2 regions of the Arthrobacter gengyunqii genome follow, and region 1 is predicted to be linked to the other one. Evidence: predicted binding sites of a transcription regulator. Region 1 holds the regulator's gene; the other holds the start of a gene.
What was found. The regulator HrcA, encoded in region 1, represses chaperone genes, less so after heat shock. The targets are predictions, from matches to a motif close to TTNGCACTCGNNNNNNNCGAGTGCNAA.
Positions count from the first base shown of each region.

Region 2: groL (chaperonin GroEL) is a predicted target of HrcA. The motif match lies at 10,686-10,712, and genes of this name have one in related genera.

Region 1 is NZ_CP095461.1:2,123,611-2,133,100, reverse strand. Features, by position in the region: gene lepA (translation elongation factor 4) at 1-1,761, shown strand, start outside; gene hemW (radical SAM family heme chaperone HemW) at 1,758-2,990, shown strand; gene MUG94_RS09685 (DUF4870 domain-containing protein) at 3,004-3,423, opposite strand; gene MUG94_RS09680 (DUF3097 domain-containing protein) at 3,602-4,444, opposite strand; gene hrcA (heat-inducible transcriptional repressor HrcA) at 4,661-5,674, shown strand; gene dnaJ (molecular chaperone DnaJ) at 5,810-6,949, shown strand; gene MUG94_RS09665 (16S rRNA (uracil(1498)-N(3))-methyltransferase) at 6,951-7,715, shown strand; gene MUG94_RS09660 (GerMN domain-containing protein) at 7,741-8,682, opposite strand; gene MUG94_RS09655 (PhoH family protein) at 9,006-9,490, shown strand, end outside.
Region 2 is NZ_CP095461.1:503,219-515,659, forward strand. Features, by position in the region: gene MUG94_RS02410 (CHAD domain-containing protein) at 420-1,319, shown strand; gene MUG94_RS02415 (MFS transporter) at 1,374-2,942, shown strand; gene MUG94_RS02420 (LLM class flavin-dependent oxidoreductase) at 2,939-4,000, opposite strand; gene MUG94_RS02425 (lipid II:glycine glycyltransferase FemX) at 4,220-5,293, shown strand; gene MUG94_RS02430 (threonine/serine exporter family protein) at 5,339-7,258, shown strand; gene MUG94_RS02435 (siderophore-interacting protein) at 7,328-8,170, opposite strand; gene MUG94_RS02440 (uracil-DNA glycosylase) at 8,178-9,038, opposite strand; gene MUG94_RS02445 (DUF3263 domain-containing protein) at 9,160-9,462, shown strand; gene MUG94_RS02450 (LytR C-terminal domain-containing protein) at 9,501-10,133, shown strand; gene MUG94_RS02455 (cold-shock protein) at 10,383-10,586, shown strand; gene groL (chaperonin GroEL) at 10,871-12,441, shown strand, end outside.

The DNA.
Region 1 (9,490 bases):
AAGTCCACCCTGGCCGACCGCATGCTTCAGTCCACCGGCGTCGTCGAGCACCGGAACATGAAGGCCCAGTATTTGGACCGCATGGACATTGAGCGCGAACGCGGCATCACCATCAAGTCGCAGGCCGTGCGCATGCCGTGGGAGGTTGACGGCGAGTCCTACGCGCTGAACATGATCGACACCCCCGGCCACGTGGACTTCACGTACGAGGTATCCCGTTCCCTGGCCGCGTGCGAAGGCGCCGTGCTGCTGGTGGACGCTGCCCAGGGCATCGAGGCCCAGACCCTCGCGAACCTGTACCTGGCGATGGAGAACGACCTCACCATCATTCCGGTCCTCAACAAGATTGACCTCCCGGCAGCGCAGCCGGAGAAGTACGCCGAGGAACTGGCAAAGCTGATCGGCGGCGATCCGGCGGACGTCCTGAGGGTCTCCGGTAAGACCGGCGTTGGCGTCGAAGCCCTCCTGGACCAGATTGTCCGTGAGATTCCGGCACCGCAGGGTGACCCCAACGCTCCGGCCCGTGCCATGATCTTCGACTCCGTCTATGACACCTACCGCGGCGTGGTCACCTACGTCCGCGTGATCGACGGCTCGCTGTCTCCGCGCGAGCGGATCCAGATGATGTCCACCCGGGCCAGCCACGAACTCCTCGAAATCGGTGTCAGCTCGCCGGAACCCACCCCGTCCAAGGGCCTGGGGGTCGGTGAGGTGGGCTACCTCATCACCGGTGTAAAGGATGTCCGGCTGTCCAAGGTCGGTGACACCGTCACCAACCTGGCCAAGCCTGCCGCTGAATCGCTGCCCGGTTACGCCGACCCGAAGCCCATGGTGTTCTCCGGCCTGTACCCCATCGACGGCGCCGATTACCCGGTGCTGCGCGACGCGCTGGAGAAGCTGATGCTCAACGATGCCGCGCTCGTCTACGAACCCGAGACGTCGGCGGCGCTGGGCTTCGGTTTCCGCGTGGGTTTCCTGGGCCTGCTGCACTTGGAAATCACCCGTGAACGGCTCGAGCGCGAGTACAACCTGGACCTGATCTCCACCGCGCCCAACGTGGAGTACGAGGTGACGCTCGAGGACAAGAAGGTGGTCACGGTGACCAACCCCAGCGAGTACCCCGAAGGCAAGATCAAAGAGGTCCGCGAGCCGATGGTCTCGGCCACGATCCTGGCGCCGAACGAATTTGTCGGTGCCATCATGGAGCTGTGCCAGGCCCGCCGCGGCGTCCTGGGCGGCATGGACTATCTCTCCGAGGACCGGGTGGAAATCCGGTACCGCCTGCCGCTGGCCGAGATCGTTTTCGACTTCTTCGACATCCTCAAGTCCAAGACCCGCGGCTACGCCTCGCTGGACTGGAAGGCCGACGGCGAACAGGTCGCCGACCTGGTCAAGGTGGACATCCTGCTCCAGGGCGAACAGGTGGACGCCTTCAGCTCCATTACGCACAAGGACAAGGCCTACTCCTACGGCGTGATGATGACCGGCAAGCTGCGCGAACTCATTCCGCGCCAGCAGTTCGAAGTCCCCATCCAGGCAGCCATCGGCTCCCGCATCATTGCCCGCGAATCCATCCGTGCCATCCGCAAGGACGTGCTCGCCAAGTGCTACGGCGGCGACATCAGCCGTAAGCGCAAGCTGCTGGAAAAGCAGAAGGAAGGCAAGAAGCGCATGAAGATGGTGGGGCGCGTGGAAGTTCCCCAGGAAGCCTTCGTGGCAGCACTTTCCTCCGACGAGTCCAAGGACAAAGCCAAGAAGTGACACCCAGCGCACTGCCCCTCGGGGATCCGGCACCCGCCGATGGTCTGCTGCCCGCGCAGGCGGCGGAGGGAGCGGCGGAGCGGAAGTTTGGTCTGTACGTCCACATTCCGTTCTGCTCCGTCCGCTGCGGCTACTGCGATTTCAACACCTACACCGCCACGGAATTGGGCGGCGGGGCATCGCAGGCGGCCTACGGCGGCACGGCGGAACAGGAAGTACGCTTCGCCGCCCGGGCGCTGAAAGCCTCAGGGCTGCCCGACCGGAAGATGGGAACCGTGTTCTTCGGCGGCGGCACACCCACCCTGCTGCCCGCGGAGGACCTCGCGTCCATCCTAAAGACGGCCATTGACGCCTGGGGCCTGGAACCGGGCGCCGAGGTCACCACCGAAGCCAACCCGGATTCGGTCACTCCGCAGTCACTGCAGCTGCTGGCTGATGCCGGGTTCACCCGGGTCTCCTTCGGCATGCAGTCCGCCGTGCCGCACGTCCTGGCAGTGCTGGACCGCACCCACACGCCGTCGCGGGTTCCCGAGGCCGTGAAGTGGGCGCGCGACGCCGGCCTGAACGTGAGCGTGGATCTCATCTACGGCACGCCGGGGGAGTCGCTGGAGGACTGGAAGGTATCGGTCCGTGAAGCCCTGAGCTACGAACCGGACCACATTTCCGCTTACGCCCTGATCATCGAGGACGGCACCAAGCTCGCGGCCCGGATGCGCCGCGGCGAAGTTCCGCCGATCGACGACGACGACCACGCGGACAAATACCTCGTGGCCGACGAGATGATGGCCGCGGCCGGCCTGTCCTGGTACGAGGTCAGCAACTGGGCCCGGACACCCGCGGACCAGTGCCGGCACAACCTTGCCTACTGGCGCAGCGACGACTGGTGGGGAATCGGCCCCGGCGCCCACTCCCATGCGGGCGGCGTGCGCTGGTGGAACGCCAAGCACCCCACCGCCTACGCCCAGCGGATCGGGGCGGGGGAGTCGCCCGCCGTCGGGCGCGAAACCCTTGATGCCGAAACCCGGTATGTGGAGGACATCATGCTGCGCACCCGGCTGGCCGAAGGCCTGGAGCTGTCCCGGCTGAAGGAATCAGGCCGGCTCGCCGTGGCCGGTTTGATGGCGGACGGCCTGGTGGATGCCAGGGCCGCCCTGACCGGCCGCGTGCTGCTTACGACCAAGGGACGCCTGCTGGCGGACGCCGTCGTCCGCCGCCTGCTCCCGGACTGATTCCAGCCCGGCGTTACTGGATGCGGCGCAGGTTCAGCGGGTACCGGTAGGGCCGTCCGCGGTTGCACTCAATGCCGGCCACTACCGAAGAGACGGCGATGACAACCCACAGCATGGCGTTCAGGATGGCGAAGACCCAGCCGATCACCGGTATGAAGGACAGCAGCCAGGCCACCATGGCGATGATGGTGGGAGGCAGTGTGAAGTTCAGCGCTTCCTTGGATTCCTGCGCCGTGAACGGGCCGCGGTCGCGGAATACCAGGTAGATGATCATCGACGGGATGAATCCCAGGATGCCGCCAAAGTGCGCCATGGTTGCCCACTGCCGGTCCTCGGAAGCGGTCAGGGGCAGCGCGTTGGCCGGTGCACCCTGATAGGGGGGACGCTGGCCCGGACCCCGGTCATCGGGGCGGGGCTGGTCATTCTGACGGATGTTCGACACTGCTGTTTCCTTTTGCCTCTGGACGCCGTGGTCTTGCCTTAAGGTCACTTGCTTGTGACTTCCGGTACCCGGTGAGCCGGTGCGGATTGGGACCGTCCGACTGCTGCATATCTCATCTAGGGTACTGGGTTGAGCGCCCGCAGCCCGCAACGGCACGGCGGTGCAGCCCCTAAGGGACGGTCAGGAAGTCGATCACTTCCTCCACCCGCCCCAGCAGCGACGGCTCCAAATCAGCGTAGGAATTGACGCTGCCCAGCAGTTTCTTCCAACCCATGGCAACGTCGGTGTGGTCCCGGTGCGGCCACCCGAGGCCCTTCAGGATGCCGGTCTTCCAGTCTTCGTGGCGGGGCACCACGGGCCAGGCAGTCAGCCCGATGGTCTGCGGCTTGATGGCCTGCCACACATCCACGTACGGGTGGCCCACAATCAGCACGTTCCCCCGGGCTCCGGGGACGGCCATGGCTTCGGCCGCTATTCGGGACTCCTTGGACCCGGCCACCAGATGGTCCACCAGGATTCCCAGCCGGCGGCCGGGTCCCGGGCTGAATTCCCGCACCGCGGAGTACAGGTCGTCCACACCGTGCAGCGGCTCGACGACGATGCCCTCCACACGCAGGTCATCCCCCCACACCTTCTCCACCAGTTCGGCGTCGTGCTTTCCTTCAACCCAGATGCGGCTTGCCCTGGCGGTGCGTGCCCGGACGTTGTCCACCCGGACCGAGCCCGACGCCGTCCGCCGGGACACTGGGGCAGCTGCCTTGACCGCCGGAACCACCTCCACGGGCTCCCCGTCCAGCAGGAAGCCAAACCCGAGCTCGAAGGACTTCGTCTTGCCGCGCCGGTCCTCCAGCACCATCAAATGCAGCCCGCCGGACTTCTCCACCCGCACCACGGCGCCAACCCAGCCGCTCTGCACGTCTTCAAGCACCAGGCCTGCTTCGGCGCCGACCTTCGGCAGCACCCGCCGGGCCGGGGCGCTGATGTCCTGCGGTCCCCACGAAAAGTTCGACACGGGTGTAGTCCTCACTCTGGTTGCTTGGCTGGTGCACGCGCGGTTCACCGGTGGGCGGGCACGGGCTCCTCAATGCTAGCAACGCCGTTGATCCGTATTAGACTTAGCACTTGGGTATGGTGAGTGCTAACCAGCCCGGCGCCAATCCACATGCCTGTCCGGCACCGCAGTCAGGACATCACCGCCGCGCAGGACGTCAGCAAGGGAGGGAAAACCATGAGTGAACCACGCAGACTCGAGGTGCTCCGGGCCATTGTTGAGGATTACGTGCATTCGCGTGAGCCCGTTGGCTCCAAGGCACTGGTAGAGCGCCACCAGCTGGGAGTCTCCAGCGCCACCATCCGCAACGACATGGCAGCCCTGGAAGAAGAGGGCCTGATTGTTGCGCCGCACACTTCTGCCGGCCGCATTCCCACTGACAAGGGCTACCGCCTGTTCGTGGACCGGATATCGGACGTCAAGCCGCTGTCCGCCGCCGAACGCCGGGCCATTCAGACCCTGCTCGAGGGGGCCGAGGATCTCGACGACGTCATGGAGCGGACGGTCCGCCTGCTTTCCCAGCTGACCAACCAGGTGGCGGTGGTGCAGTATCCGCACCTGGGCAACGCCAAGGTCCGCCACATCGAATTTGTTCTGCTCGCACCCTCCCAGGTGCTGGTGGTGCTGATTTCCACCACCGGCCGGGTGGAGCAGCGGGTCATCACCGTTCCCGACCAGGTGAGCGAACCGGAGCTGCTGGAGCTGCGGCAGCATTTCCTGTCCACGCTCAGCGGTACGCCGCTGACCCGCATCACCGGACAGCTGGCCGACTGCCTGGCTCTGGTGCCGGCCCGGAAGCGGCGGAATGCCGGCGCGCTGGCCCACAGCCTGGAGCAGCTGGCCGGAATCAACCGTGAAGACCGCATGGTCATGGCCGGCACCGCCAACCTGGCCCGCTCCACAGTAGACTTTCCCCTGACGATCGGTCCCATCCTGGAAGCACTCGAGGAACAAGTGGTCATGCTTCGGTTGTTGTCGGAGATGGAGCAGGATGCCAGGGGCGTCTCGGTGCGGATCGGGCGGGAAAACCCGCACGGATCCCTTTCAGAGGCATCAGTCGTGGCCACCGGCTACGGGCCCGATTCTTCGGCAAAGGTGGGCGTCCTTGGACCAACCCGCATGGATTACCCCAACACCATGGCCACAGTGCGTGCCGTGGCCCGTTATCTGTCCCGGATACTGAACAACTAGACAACCGTTAGATGAATACACCAGCAGTACACCGGCTCCAGCCGCCAGCGGGCGGTCGCGGCCGGCGGACGCCCTCGGACGGAGGGTGCCGCGGACAACGCGGATACTGCGAATTACAGGAAGCGATGTGCACGAGTGAGCGATCACTACCAGGTCTTGGGTGTCGGACGCGACGCCACGGGCGAAGAAATCAAGAAGGCGTACCGGAAGCTTGCCCGCAAGCTTCATCCGGACGTTAACTCCGCTCCCGGAGCACAGGAAGAATTCAAGGCCGTCACCCATGCCTACGAGGTCCTGGCGGATCCGCAGAAGCGCCGCATTTATGACACCACCGGCAATGAGAACGGCAATGACAACGGCTTCGGCGGCGGCGCCGGGTTCGGCGGCCAGAACTTCGGCTTCCAGGACATCTTCGACACCTTCTTCGGTGGCGGCGGAGGCGGCGGGCGGGGTCCGGCATCACGGACGCGCCGCGGCCAGGACGCCCTGATCAATGTGCGCATCGACTTGAAGGACGCCGTCTTCGGCACCAACAAGAAGATCGACGTCGACACTGCGGTCACCTGCCCCACCTGCGACGGAAGCTGCTGCCAGCCCGGAACCTCGCCGCGGACCTGCGACATCTGCCACGGCTCCGGCCAGGTGCAGCGTGCGGTGCGCTCGATTCTCGGCCAGGTCATGACCACCGCTCCGTGCGGATCCTGCCAGGGCTACGGCACTGTCATTCCGGACCCCTGCCACGAATGCGCCGGCGAAGGCCGCGTCCGCAGCCGCCGCACCCTGAACATCAAGATCCCCGCCGGTGTAGCCACCGGAACCCGCATCCAGCTGGGCGGACAGGGCGAAGCCGGCACGGCCGGCGGACCGCAGGGTGACCTGTACGTGGAAATCCGGGTTAATGCCGATCCCACGTTCGTCCGTGAGGGCGATGACCTCCACGCCACGCTGACGGTGCCCATGACGGCCGCGGCGCTGGGCTCCACGATCAATTTCGAGACGTTCGACGGCGACCGCGAAATTGCGGTCAAGGCCGGCACCCAGTCCGGTGAGATCACCACCCTCAAGGGCCTGGGCGTGACGCATCTGCGCGGCTACGGCAGGGGAGACCTGCTGGTTCACCTGCACGTGGAGACCCCGCAGAAGCTGGATGCAGAGCAGGAAGAACTGCTGCGCAAACTGGCGCAGCTGCGCGGCGAGGAATACGCCGAAGGCCGCCTGGCAGGCAGCGGCACCGGCGTCTTCGCCCGGCTGCGGGACCGCCTGGGCAACCACTGACATGACCAACCCGATTTTCTTCGGCGACCCGGACGCTGTCCGGGCCGCCGGGGTTGGTTCCATTTTTGTGCTTGAAGGAGCCGAGGCTCACCACGCCGTCGCCGTAAAGCGCCTGGCCCCGGGGGAATCCGTGGATATCGTGGACGGGGCCGGACGCCGGCTCACGGGCTCGGTTATTGCTGCGGACCCCGCACGGCTGGAGCTCTCAGTGGAGTCTGTCGCCGAGGAAAATGAAGCGGCTGACACCCTGATGCTGGTTCAGGCCCTCGCCAAGGGCGGCCGGGACGAGCAGGCCATCGAAGCTGCCACTGAGCTCGGCGCGGACCGCGTCATTCCCTGGCAGTCCGAGCGCAGCATCGTCCGCTGGCGCGCCGACAAGGCGGCAAAGGGCCAGGCCAAATGGCAGGGCATCCTCACGGCTGCGGCAAAGCAGTCCCGCCGGTCGCAGGTCCCGGTGGCCGAAGAAATGCTGGATTCCAAAGCTTTGGTGAGCCGGCTGAAGGACGTTGACCTGGTGCTGGTGCTGCATGAAGAGGCCGACGGCGCACTGGTGCCGGCGCTGGCTGAAGCGCGCCGCCGCTGCGGCGGCAGACCGTTGAGCATCGCCGTCGTGGTGGGGCCCGAGGGAGGAATCAGCGGCGCTGAGGTCGAGCAGCTGCGCTCTTCAGGGGCGGTGGCGGTCCGGTTGGGCCGGCACATCATGCGTTCTTCCACGGCGGGGCCGGCTGCCCTTGCGGTCCTGAATTCCGCACTCGGCCGCTGGTAGGACTGCGGGCCGGACGGTTATCCGACTAGTGCGCGTCGGAGTACACGGTCACGCGTTTGGAGTCTTCATCCGCCCGGTCAGTTCCGTGAAATACGCTCACGCTGTATTCGCCGGGGGCCAGGTCAACAGCGAAACTGTAGAGGGACGTTCCGCCGGTGGGTGCTTCCAGTTCGGCGTAGCCGGTCTGGACGGCATCCTCGGCGGGCCGGCCGTCGACAATCGGTTCCACCCGCCAGGACAGCTGCCCGCCCTCCGACACCGCAGATCCGGAAACGGTGAGGACCGATTGGGTTCCGCCGCCTTCCTGCGGGTCAATGATCCAGATGGGGGCCACCAGGGAAGCGTCGCGCTCCAGCTGTCCTTCCAGGCGTTCCTGCCCGAAGGCCTGATAGCCGGCCTTGCCGTCCACCAGCAGCACCACGGAGGGTGCGTGCCCCACTGTGATGAGTCCGGCGTTTGACGCCGCCGCAGTGGCCGTATAAACCAGCTGCTGAACGGCGCGGTGTGCCATGCCGGCATCAAGTGAGGTCTTGAAGGCATCCGAGGAAATATCAACGGTGATGACGTTCTTGCCGGATATCGAGGCGGTGACGCTGCCGGCCTTGCTCCAGGGATTGAAGTAGTCCGGATCCGACGGCTTGCCCGCGGTCATCGCCGTGACCGCTTCAACAATGGGGTCGCCGCTCGTTTCGGACGGCTGGAATTCCCGGTAAAGGTGCACATTGGAACCGTTGATTCCGAGCCAGTAGACCGGGAGGCGTCCAGGCGCAGGCTTTCCTTCAGCGGGGGCGGTGACGCTCAGGGAGGCGGACAATGACCCTGCAGCCTCGTCGAACGGCGTGGGCATGGAGGTGGTGGGGGTGGCGGCCACTACGCCGCAGCCGCTGAGAAGAAGTGCAGAAACAGCAAGCAGGCCCAGGATGTTCCGGCGGTGAGGCAGGTGCCGGTGTTGCGGGGCTTCGCCCATTTCTGTCCTCCTTTCGCTGAAAGCTCGCTTCCCAGCTTGGCACACGGGAAACACCGGATTTGCAGTCTTAACCGTCCTGCTACCGGACTGAGACCCGATTGAGACCAGCCGCCGGACCCGGCGGGGCGCCCGCAGCGGCCCTCGGATGCACCGGATCCCGCAGGTGAGCGGGCGGAAACCGCCGCCAACGGAGCGAGACGGCCGCGGCGGCATCAAGTAATATTGAAGTGTCTGTCTTAACTCGCTCGGCCGCCGGCTCTGTGGGTGCAGACACGGAACTCACTCTGCAAAGGGGCGATGAAAGGCCTGGGAAGGCCGAATATATGACTGAATCCTCAGGAACCGGCACCATCGGGCTGGATCACCAGACCATCATCTTTGATTCCACGGAACACATGGTCCAGTCGCTGGGTGCCAACGACGAGGCGCTCAAGATTATCGAGTCCGCATATCCGCAGGCCAACCTTCATGTGCGCGGCAATGAGCTTTCCATTTCGGGACCGGCTGCGGTAGTTGAACTGACCCTCCGCCTTGTCGACGAAGTCCGGATCCTGGCCCGGAGCCAGACCAAGGTCACTCCGCAGCTGCTGGAACAGTTGATCACCATGCTGCGGGACCAGAGTGCCCAGCGCCCGGCTGAAGTCCTGACCCAGAACATCCTCTCCACCCGCGGCCGCACCATCCGCCCCAAGACGCTGAACCAGAAGAACTACGTCGACGCCATCGACCAGAACACCATTGTTTTTGGGATTGGCCCAGCGGGAACCGGCAAGACGTACCTCGCCATGGCAAAAGCCGTGCAGGCGCT
Region 2 (12,441 bases), 1.6 Mb from region 1:
TGCACAGCGGTCCTGCGCCGCTCGTATCGGCGATGCTACCGGTGGCTCGAGACCAAATAACAGGGGACTCAGCCTCCCGGCTGCCGTAAGACCCCAACACCCTGCCACGGACGGCTTTTCCAGACCTATACTGAGCCATGCCCACCGCTCAGGAGCCGGAGATCCAGGAGCACGCTCCGCGCTCCGGCAGCACGAATAAGCCCAAAACCACTTCCGAAGCGTCAGTATCCGCGTCTGCACGGGGAAAGCCTGCTCGGGGAAAACCTGCACAGGGAAAGCCTGCACAGGCGAAGTCCGGGCGCACGAAGCCGGGACAGCCGCGGTCCAAAACTGCAAAGCCCGCCGCAGCAAAATCCGTTCCGAAGGAAGCTGCGCGGGGAACCAAGCCCGCGCAGTCTGTCGCGCAGATGGCCGTGCGAATGGCTGCGAAACAGCCCGCATCGCCGAAGCCCGGCGGCCCTGTCGGGCTGCTTTTGCAGGCATACCTGCACGGGCAGTTCCTCGCCATGCTGGCCGAGGATCCGAGGATGCGGGCCAACGAGGCGGATGCCGTCCACAAGATGCGGGTCTGCACCAGACGGATGCGATCGGCCTTGGGCAGCTACCGCAGCTTTGTGGCCCCGGAGCCGGCGCGTGAAGTGCGGGACGAATTGAAATGGCTGGCGGGAATCCTGGGAGAAGCACGGGATGCGCAGGTGATGCGGTCACGGCTGGACGCATTGGTGGCGGACCAACCCGCTGAACTGGTGATGGGGCCGGTGCAGCAGCGCATCGATAAAGAACTGCTCGGCGAGTACAAGTCAGCGCGCACCGTCGCCATGCGGGCGCTCGACGGCGACCGGTACCTCCGGCTGCTGGAGCAGTTGGAAACCGTGGTGACCGCCCCAGGATTCACCCCGAAAGCGGACAGGCCTGCCGCCCCGAGTGCCGGACGCATGCTGAAACGGGACCGCAAGCGCCTTCATCAGGCGGTTCGGGAAGCCCGCAGGGCAGGCAGTGAGGAACAGCAGTCCGAGTTCCTGCACGAGGCGCGCAAGGACGCCAAACGCCTGCGCTATGCCGCTGAGGTTGCTCAGCCGGTGAGAACCAAGGGGTCCTCCGAACTGATCGCCGGTGCCGAACATCTGCAGAAGATTTTGGGCGAACATCAGGACAGCGTGGTCAGCCGCGAGTACCTGCGCCGGTGGGGTGCCGAACATGCCGGAGGCGGGCAGAACGGTTTTACCTACGGGCGGCTGCACGCGCTGGAGGAGGAACGCGGAGAGCGGGCGCGGAAACGGTTCCGCAAAGCGTGGGCGGGATTTCCCCGCGTGGTCTGACCCGCTGCCGGCACCCGCACCTGCACCCTTTACCGTCCGGATGGAGGCGCTCTGATGGCTTCGGAATCACCGTGGGCGCCCCTGCGGCGCCGGGCGTTCCTCATCCTCTGGCTGGCGAATATCGGCTCCAGCATCGGCACGTGGATACAGACGGTGGGAGCTCAGTGGTACCTGGTGGAAAACAGCTCCAATCCTGCGCTGGTGTCCCTGGTGCAGACGGCCAATCTGGCGCCGTCCCTGCTGCTTGGCCTGATCGCCGGTTTCCTTGCCGATGCCTTCAACCGGCGCCGCCTGATCCTCGGGGCAAATCTCTTTGCCGCCGGTGCCGCCAGCCTGCTGACCCTGGTGGCTGCCTTGGGAATGCTGGATGCTGACGCCCTCCTGCTGTACACCTTCCTCATTGGCTGCGGGGTGGCCCTGAGCCAGCCGGCGTGGCAGGCCATCAATCCCGATCTGGTGCCACGGGAGGAAATCCGGGCGGCATCAGCACTGAGCAGTATGGCAGTCAACGGTGCACGGGCGGTGGGTCCGGCGCTGGGCGGCGTGCTCATCTCCCTGTTCGGTCCGGCCTTTGTCTTCGGCCTCAATGCGGTCTCATTCCTGGGTACCGCAGTGGCTGTATATGTGTGGCGGGCGCCCCCGGAACCCGATGATCCCGAACGGATGGGGGAGGCGCTCGCCGCCGGCATGCGCTACATTCGGGCAGCGCCGCGTATCCGCCGCATCCTGCTCCGGACCGCTCTCTTTATGGCACCCGCGAGTGCTCTGTACGCGTTGCTGCCGGTGGCCGCGAACGGGCACCTCCGGCTCGGGTCAACCGGTTACGGAGCGCTGCTGGGAGCGATCGGCATCGGCGCCGTCATGGGCGTGATTATGCTTCCCAGAGTGAAGGACCGGGTCCACGACAACCTGATGCTGGGTCTGTCCGCCGTTGTGTTTGGTGCGGCAATCATCGGCGCCGGTTTCCTGCCGGCAGTCCTGCTGGCCATCCTGCTGGTCCTTGCGGGGATTTCCTGGATCGCCACCTTCTCGATCCTCAACAGCGCCATGCAGCTCACGCTGCCCGAATGGGTGCGGGCGCGCGGACTGTCGGTCTATCTGATGGTGACCACCGGGTCTCAGGCCATTGGCGCCGCCGTTTGGGGCTCTTTCGCCACCGCGTTCGGCTACGCCCCGGTGCTGGTGGCGGCAGGAAGCCTGTTGGTGGCAGCAGGACTGAGCGTTGCCGTGCTGCCGCTGCTGCCGCGCACGGGAAGGCTGGACCGGAGCGTCGCAGAAGCGGACCTGGGTATCGAAGCCGCACAGGAACCCGCGCCCAATGACGGACCCGTCACCATCCTCACCGCCTATGAGCTGGCGCCGGACAAAGCTGCAGAGTTTGTGCGGGTGATGCACGAGGTCCGCCTGGCCCGGATGCGGACCGGAGCCCGGGACTGGGAACTGGTGCATTCCGTGACGGATGCCCGACAGTTCCGGGAAATTTACGACGTAGCCACCTGGCGGGAATACCTGCGGCAGGAACAGGAACGCCTCACGGGGGAAGACCGGAAGATCATGGACGAGGCGGCGGGGTTGGCCGAAGGGGCACCCCGCACGCGCTGGTTCCTCCCGGCGTCGGCCTAGTTGTTCCCCGTCTGCGAAGGCGTGGCCGCGAGCTGCTCGCGGACCAGCGGAGCAACTTCCGTGCCGTACAGCCGGATGCAGTTCATCAGGTTTTCGTGCGGAAGGGTGCCCAGGCTGTACTTCAAGTCGAAACGGCTCAGGTCCAGTTCCTTTGCCACCCGGACAATCTTGGTGGCGACCGTTTCGGGGGAACCGATGAACAGTGCGCCGTCGGGGCCGGCGGAGGCCAGATAGTCGCTGTGGGTGGTGGGGCTCCAGCCGCGCTCGCGGCCGATCCTGTTTTGCATGCGTTCGAAATGCGGCCAGGCTTCCTCCAGCGCCTGCTCGTCACTGGCAGCAACGTAACCGGGGGAGTGGGCTCCCACCGGAAGCATCGGACGGCCGAACTGGGCCAGGGCACGCTTGTACAGATCCACGAACGGGGCAAAGCGCGCCGGTTCACCGCCAATAATGGCCAGCATCAGGGGCAGTCCGTAGTGGGCGGCCCGCACCACGGACTGAGGGGTGCCGCCGACGGCGATCCACGCCGGAAGTTCCCCCGAGGCGGTGGGCGGATAGACGCGCTGGTTTTGCAGGGGCGCCCGGGTGCCGCCGCTCCAGGTCACCGGATTCTCGCCGCGCAGCTGGGTGAAGAGCTCGAGCTTTTCCTCGAAGAGGTCGTCGTACTGTGCCAGGTCCAGCCCGAAGAGCGGAAAGGACTCCGTGAACGAGCCGCGGCCCAGGATCACTTCGGCACGGCCGTTGGACACTGCATCGAGGGTGGAAAAGCGCTGGAAGACACGGATGGGATCGTCGGAGCTCAGGACCGTGACGGCCGAACCCAACCGAATGCGGCGGGTTTGACCCGCGATGGCCGCCAGGACCACATCCGGCGCCGACACGGCAAAGTCTTCGCGGTGGTGCTCACCAATGCCGATAAAGTCGATGCCCACCGAGTCTGCCAGCACGGCCTCCGCCACGACATTGCGCAGCACCTGATGCTGCGGGAGCCGTTCACCGTCCGGCTCAGAGGTGACGTCGCCAAAAGTGTCCAGTCCGAGTTCCAGCTGCCGTCCCATGTGAAGCTCCCGCCATTCCCTCAAAAGTCCATGTATTTGCATCTAGTCTAACCGTATGGGCCAGTGGTGCAGGCCGGCGCTTCAGACCGGCGGATTTCCTCCAGCCACGACACCAGCGGATAGACTTGTGGACGGTTCCCCGGAGGTTTTCCCGGGGCCGCTCCGGATCAGCCGCAATGGTGCAAGCGATCAAGCGATCAAGCGATTAGTTGAGGTATTTTGCGAGACTTTAGTGCACGCCTGGCCACCGCCGACGAGATGGAAAAGTGGGACAGCCACGTACAGTCCAACCCGTGCGGCGGGAATGTGCTGCAGTCCGCTTCCTACGCGGAGGTCAAGTCACACCACGGCTGGAATCCCATCCATCTGGTGTTCACGGGCCGCGGCTATACGACGTACAACCTGGCCATTGAGAAGAAGGTGCCGGGACTGGGCAGCCTCTGGTACCTCATCAAGGGCCCGGACGTGGCGGATCCGTCCCACGTTGCCGAAGTCCTCGACGCGCTGCGCCTGTTCATCAAGGAATCCAAGCGGAACGTGTTCGCCGTCAAGGTGGAGCCGGACATCGTGGACAGCCCAGAGGTGCGGGCGCAGTTCGAGGGCGCCGGGCTGGTCAAGACGTTCAATCTGCAGCCCAATGACTCCACGGCGCTGCTGGACACCACACCCGACACCGAGCAGCTGCTGAAGAACCTCTCCTCGCGCGGCCGCAACGCGGTCCGCCGGGCCATCCGCGAGGGGGCCGACGTGCGGCGGGTGGAGCCCACCGAAGAGAACATGCGTGTCATGTACAGGCTGATGAGCCATATCGAGGATCGATCCTCGGCGCGGATGCGTTCATATGAGTATTACCACCGCTTCTGGTCCAACTTCGTGGCGGCCGGCCAGGGCCGGTTCTACTTCGCTTTCGAAGAGGGCGAACCCACTGTGGGGGCTTTCGTCATCGCCTATGGCAAGAAGGGCACCTACAAGGACGGCGGCTCCAAACCCCGCCGGAACCAGTACGGCGACTCCCACCTGGTGCAGTGGACCGCGATTAATGAGCTGAAGGAAGACTTCGGCATTGAACAGTACGACTTCTGCGGAACGCCTCCCAGCGATCAGCTGAAAAACAAGGAACATCCCCATCACGGCCTTGGCCTGTTCAAGACCAGTTTCTCCAAGACCGTCACGGATTTCGTGGGTTGCTATGACCTGGTGCTTGATCCCGTGCGGTACAAGATCTGGAACACCATCGGCGAACGCGTGGCGCGGCAGATTTACTGGCGCCGGCACCAGCAGCCGTTCTACTAAACAGCAAGCGCGCCTGAACGGATTCAGGCCAACAGAGGCGAGAGGGTGAGTCCTTTGGAGAACACGTCCGATGCAGACCGCCGAGAGCCTGCGCAGAATCCCGATCCCAAGGTGGGGTTGATCCCGGTCATCCGGCAGGCCGGACCAGCCAAACCGGAACGGAACAACCAGCCTGAAAGGCAGAACAAGCCGGCGCAGGAAGAACCCGGGCAACCGGGGCAGACCGGGCCCGCGGCGGGAGGAAAAACGCCGGGAGGAAAAACGCCGGCCGGCAAGCCGCCGCGGCTTGCCATGCCCGGCAGGGCGCCGAAGACTCCCAAGGCACCGAAGGGTGCCGAAGGTCTGCCCACGGGACCGGCCGGCATGGGCCTGCGCAGCACCAAACCCAAGCCGCCGCCTCCCACCACCTCCGTCATGCAGTCCCCGGTCAAGGGAACGTCGGGCGGTCAGGGCTCCGGGCCGATCGCGCCGGCAGGGCAGCCGCAGCGTAAACCGAGGGCCCGCAAAACGGTGCCCGGCAGCCACCACCTTCAGCCCGGCAGCGCCAACGCCCAGCGGCAGGACCGCTCGTCGGCCGCCGCCAAACGAATGCTGCGCCGGCTCGTTCAGGGCGAAACGCCGCCCACCCAGGCGATGTCCATTGTGGAGCGCCTGGCCGGGTCGCCCTATGCCAACCCCCTGGTGCGCACGGGCGGTCCGGATGCATCGGCCCGCAAGACGCTTGACCTGGCCCTGGGCCTGGCCGAAACGATGTTCCGTTACGGTGCGGGCGCCCTTGAGGTGGAAACCGCCATCATCGCGGTGACTGCTGCGTTTGGACTGGACAGTATCGAGGTGGACATCACCAACCAGTCGGTGCTGCTGAACTATTCGCCCAAGGACCAGACGCCCATCACCGTAATGCGGGTGGTGCGTTCCTGGACCAACAACTATGCCGGCCTGGGACTGGTCCACCAGCTGGTGACGGACATTATCGACGGCGGCGTTTCCCGCGCCGAGGCATCCAACCGGCTGAATGAAATCATGCACAAGCCCAAGCCGTTTCCGCGCTGGGCGGTGACCTTCTCGACCGGTGCCTTCGCAGCCGCGATCGTGGGGTTCATCGGCGGCGGACCGCTGGCATCCGCTGTGGCCTTCATCAGCACCTTCCTGGTCAGCCTGCTGCAGCGGGTGCTTGGTCGCTGGCGTGTTCCGGACTTCTTCACCACGGCAGCCAGCGGGTTCGTGGTCACGGGCCTTGCGATGCTTTTCTGGTCCGTGGACGTGCCCATCTCCCCGGGGATTGTGGTTGCCGGAGGCATCCTGCTGCTGCTGCCCACCGGACGACTCGTCTCTGCGGTGCAGGATGCGATCAACGGGTTCCCGGTCACGGCTTCCGGACGTTTCCTGTCAGCGTTCCTGACCTTCGGAGCGCTGGTGGCGGGCATCGCCGTCGCGCTGGTGGTCGGAGCACTCCTGGGCGTGCCGCGCCTGGACGTGACGCAGGTGACGGGATCCCAGTATCCGTTTGCCGTGACCCTGCTGTTGCTGGCCGTGGCGCTGGGAACCATCTGCGTCGTGGAGCAGTCGCCCATGAATCTGGTGCTGCCCACAGTCCTGACCGGGCTGGCCGGTTTCCTCGTGTTCCAGCTCTCGGAACTGGTGGGCGTCGGTCCCCGGCTGACGCCGGCCGTTGCCGCCATCTTCATCGGCATGGTGGCACGGATGATTGCCCTGCGGCTGGGCGCTCCGCAGCTGATTGTGGCAGTGCCCGCCGTGCTCTTCCTGTTCCCGGGGCTCTCCATCTTCCGGGCAATGTACGGGCTCAGCATCGGTTCGGATGACATCACCCTTGGCGCGGTGGGCATCTTCAACGCGCTGACGGTGATTCTGGCGATCGCCGGCGGAGTGGTGTTCGGAGACAACCTGGCCAGGCCGCTGACCCGGAACCTTTCCGGCAACGACCGCCGGAACCGCCGCCGCTAGGCACGGCTGAGGCAGGCAGGACGCCACTGAGGCCAACAGAAACAGCCTGAGGGCCCCGGAACGCAGGATCTAGAGGATCTTGCCGACCGGGGTCCTTTTTTCTGCCTGGAATGCGTCCTCGGTCCGGCCTGCCGCCCAGTACCCGGACAGCGAAACCTGCCGGCGCTCCAGGCCCCGGGTGCCGAAAAAGACATCCCTCAGGGCCTTCATGGCTTCCCGCTCGCCGTGCGCGAAGACCTGGACATCGTTGCCCGTCCAGGGTGCGTCAGCTACGGCGGCGGCCAGCAGGCCGGTGTTTCCTGCCGGGAGGTCACCGCGGTACAGCCAGGTCACGGTGAACCCCGCCGGCATTTTCAGGGGCTGGCGGTCCTCGGGTCCGCCCACTTCCAGGAAAACCTGCCCGACGGCGGACGCCGGCAGCGATTCCAGCACGGCAGCCGTGGCAGGCAGCGCGGATTCATCGGCGGCAAACAGGTACCAGCCGGCGTCGGGATCGGGATTGAACGCTCCGCCGGGGCCGGTGAAGGCGAGGGGTTCACCGGCAACGGCGCGGGCCGCCCACGGACCGGCCAGGCCCTCGTCGCCGTGGACCACAAAGTCGATGGCGATCTCCCCGGCGGCGGCATCGACGCTGCGGACGGTGTAGGTGCGCGAGACCGGCCACTGCTCGCGCGGGAACTGCTCCCGCAGTGCAACAAGTTCCTCGGTTCCGTCCAAGGGCTTGCCATCGGGGCCGAACCAGATCTTGCAGTACGCGTCGGCAAAACCGTTGTCCGCAAAACGGGAGAAATTCGGGCCGCCGGCAATAATCCGCACCATGTGCGGCGTGAGCTGTTCCTTCCGCAGAACCTCCAGGGTCAGCAGCGGGCGGGCCCGTCGGGGAGCATCCTGCGCCGGCTTCGCGGCGGGCACGGAGGGGTCAGGCATGTGGTTCTCCTAGATCAAGGCGGTTTTCCTTACCGTATCGCGCCAACCGCCAGTCAACCGGCTGGGCGCCCTGCTGCTGCAGCAGTTCGTTGACCCGGCTGAACGGGCGCGATCCGAAGAATCCGCGCGATGCCGAAAGCGGACTGGGATGGGCTGATTCGATTCGGGGAACATCTTCCAACAGTGCAACGATGGACCGTGCGTCGTTGCCCCACAGCACGGCCACCAGCGGTGCCCGGCTGCCGTTCTCCAGCCGACGGGCGACGACGGCGCGTACCGCCAGCTCGGTAATCTGTTCCCATCCGCGTTTGCGGTGCGACCCCGCGCTTCCTGCGCGGACGGTCAGCACCCGGTTCAGCAGCAGCACGCCCTGGTCCGACCAGCCGCTGAGGTCACCGTGTGCGCACGGAGCAATTCCGAGGTCCGAGTGGAGTTCCTTGAAGATGTTGTTCAGACTTCGGGGCAGCGGGCGAACTGCCGGGTCCACGGAAAAGGACAACCCCACCGCGTGGCCGGGAGTCGGGTAGGGGTCCTGGCCAATCAGCAGGACTTTGACCTCCGAAAGCGGGCGGGAGAATGCCCTGAGGACGTCATCCGGGGCCGGCAGGACGGTGTGGCCGGCGGCCCGCTCCTCCTGGAGGCCTGCGGCAATGCGCTGCAGTTCCTTGGTGGCAGGGGCCAGGGCTGACGCCCAATCCGGTGCCATGACGTCCGTCAATGCAGCGGGGGCGGCGAACGGGAAGGGGCGGTCACCGGGCAGATCAACGCCGGCCGGTTGAGCACCGGACACACGGGAACCGGCCTGCGGTGCATCAGGCGGCAGGGAAAAGAGCGTCGGCTCGCTGGAACTCACTCATCCAGCGTAGGTCGGATGCGGAGAACGGGCTATTCCGGGCCGGCGGGGGACTCAAATGACAGAGTTGTTATTCACCAACTAACATGGGGGTGAAACCGTCAACTATTGGGAGCGTTCCGTGGCCGAAACAACCGAAGCCTTCTCGCTGAACGGCGCGGTTGACCCCGACAGTCCGCTGGGGGAACAGGAACAGCAGATGCTGGCCCTGGAACGGGCCTGGTGGAAATACGCCGGCGCCAAGGAACAAGCCATCCGCGAACTGTTCGGCATGTCCGCCACCCGCTACTACCAGGTTCTCAACGCGCTGATCGATACCGAGGATGCCTTGGCTCACGATCCGATGCTGGTGAAGAGACTGCGTAGACTACGAACAACCCGTCAGCGCGCGCGCACCGCCCGTCGTTCAGGCTCTGACGTCTAGACCCGGCGCCACCTGAGACCAAGGACTGATACCTCACCATGAGCAAATACCCCCGGGATGAGTTCGACAAGGTTCCCGAGACATCGTCGCGTCAGGGCGTTCACAGGGAACGGCTGATCCCCTCACGCTCCGGCGGGCTGGGCCTGATCATCACGGTTGGCGTGCTTGCGCTGGTGCTCGGAGTGGCGGCCTACTTCGTCCTTCCCCGGCTGGGGATCGGAGCCGGCGACGGCGACACAGCGCCCGTCGCGAATTCCTCCGCCACCCAGGAGCCGCAAGAATCCCAGGAGCCGGCTGAATCTCAGGCCTCGGAGCCTGAGCAGAGTACGGAACCGACCCCCTCTGCCACCGCCGAGCCCAGCGTAGAACCCAGCGTTGAACCCACGCCGGAGGCCACAGCGGACCGGAGCCAGCCCGTGGTGGTGTTGAACGCCAGCGGAATCAGCGGCCTCGGAGCCAGCGTGTCGGCCCGGATAGGGGCGGATGGATGGACAACGGCACAGGTGGCGAACTGGGGCGGGCAGCCGCTGCAGGGATCGATCATTTTCTACAGCAGCGAAGATCAGCTGCCCAATGCGCAGGAGCTGTCGCAGCTGCTGGGGATCCCCACCATCGTTCAGTCTCCGGACTTTAGCCTCGTCACCGTGGTGCCCGGCCCGGGATTCCAATAAGGCCCCCGGCTTCCCCTCAACGAAAACGGGGGGGCGTCACTTTGCCTTTGCGTAAATACTCCATAACAATCCCGCCCGGCACCGGGGCAGAGGCAGCACGGTGGCTACAGTGAGTGCCAGCCAGGCCGTGCCGAATCCGGAAACGGGGCAGAAATAAGGCTCCACCCCCCGGACCCCGGTCCGAGCCGGCATGTTCCGCCATGAGCACCGTGGCGGGACCTACGCTCGCAACAAGGTGGGAGAGAGATCATGGCGCAGGGGATCGTCAAATGGTTTAACGGGGAAAAGGGCTACGGATTCATTACCGTGGACGAAGTTCAGACGGATGTTTTTGTGCACTGGTCCGCGATTCAGGCGTCCGGGTACCGCACCCTGGAAGAGGGCCAGCGTGTGGAGTTCGACATTGGCGAAGGCCAAAAGGGCCCGCAGGCGGAGGATGTCCGCGCCGTCTAGGGTCACGGAAGCTCCGGGACGGGTTGAGGATGGCTGTGACGCCGGCATCGAAGAGGCGTGATCGCTTGCACTCAGTGTGTGGGAGTGCTAATTATTGACTTAGCACTCTTGCCGGATGACTGCTAAAAGCAGTCGGCGTTGAGTGAAACAGCAAGCCACTGAGGTGAGGGCCTGCGGGCGCGTAAAAGAGATCGCGCCTGTTGGTCCGTCCGTCGCGGGCACCGCAGTCTGGAATGCAACATCTAAGCACCCAGCATGACTGTTCCGGAAGGACGAAAGCCGTTATGGCCAAGATCATTGCATTTGACGAAGAGGCACGCCGCGGCCTTGAGCGCGGATTGAACATCCTCGCCGACGCCGTGAAGGTTACCCTCGGCCCGCGTGGCCGCAACGTTGTCCTCGAAAAGAAGTGGGGCGCCCCCACGATCACCAATGACGGTGTTTCCATCGCCAAGGAGATCGAGCTCGACGATCCGTACGAAAAGATCGGCGCAGAGCTGGTCAAGGAAGTTGCCAAGAAGACTGACGATGTTGCCGGCGACGGTACCACCACGGCAACCGTTCTGGCCCAGGCACTGGTCAAGGAAGGCCTGCGCAACGTTGCTGCCGGCGCCGATCCGCTGAGCCTGAAGCGCGGCATCGAGAAGGCTGTCGAAGCCGTAACGGCCGAGCTGCTGTCCTCCGCCAAGGAGATCGAAACCAAGGAGCAGATTGCTGCCACGGCTTCCATCTCCGCCGGTGACCAGCAGATTGGCGACTTGATCGCCGAAGCGCTGGACAAGGTGGGCAAGGAAGGCGTCATCACCGTCGAAGAGTCCAACACCTTCGGCCTGGAGCTTGAGCTCACTGAAGGCATGCGCTTCGACAAGGGTTACATCTCCGGCTACTTCGTCACCGACGCCGAGCGCCAGGAAACGGTTCTGGAAGATCCGTACATCCTGATCGTGAACTCCAAGATCTCCAACGTGAAGGACCTCGTTGCCGTTCTCGAGAAGGTCATGCAGTCCGGCAAGCCGCTGCTGATCATCGCCGAAGACGTCGAAGGCGAAGCCCTCGCAACCCTGGTGGTCAACAAGATCCGCGGCACCTTCAAGTCCGTTGCCGTCAAGGCTCCGGGCTTCGGCGACCGCCGCAAGGCCCAGCTGGCTGACATTGCCATCCTCACCGGTGGCCAGGTCATCGCCGAGGAAGTCGGCCTGAAGCTGGAAAACGCCACGCTGGACCTGCTGGGCAAGGCCCGCAAGGTTGTAGTCACCAAGGATGAGACCACCATCGTGGAAGGCGCCGGTGACCCCGAGGAAATCGCGGGCCGCGTCAACCAGATCCGCGCCGAAATCGAGAACTCCGATTCCGATTACGACCGCGAGAAGCTGCAGGAACGCCTGGCCAAGCTGGCCGGCGGCGTTGCAGTCATCAAGGCCGGCGCTGCAACTGAAGTTGAGCTCAAGGAGCGCAAGCACCGCATTGAGGACGCTGTCCGCAACGCAAAGGCTGCCGTTGAAGAAGGCATCGTCGCCGGTGGCGGCGTGGCGCTCATCCAGGCCGGCCTGAAGGCTTTCGCAAACCTGAACCTCGAGGGCGACGAAGCAACGGGCGCCAACATCGTCCGCGTTGCCATCGACGCTCCGCTGAAGCAGATCGCCTTCAACGCCGGCATGGAGCCGGGCGTCGTTGTCGACAAGGTCCGCGGCCTGCCCGAGGGCTGGGGCCTGAACGCTGCTACGGGCGAGTACGAAGACCTGCTGGCTGCCGGCGTCAACGACCCGGTAAAGGTAACCCGCTCTGCCCTGCAGAACGCGGCCTCCATCGCCGGCCTGTTCCTCACCACCGAAGCAGTTGTTGCCGACAAGCCTGA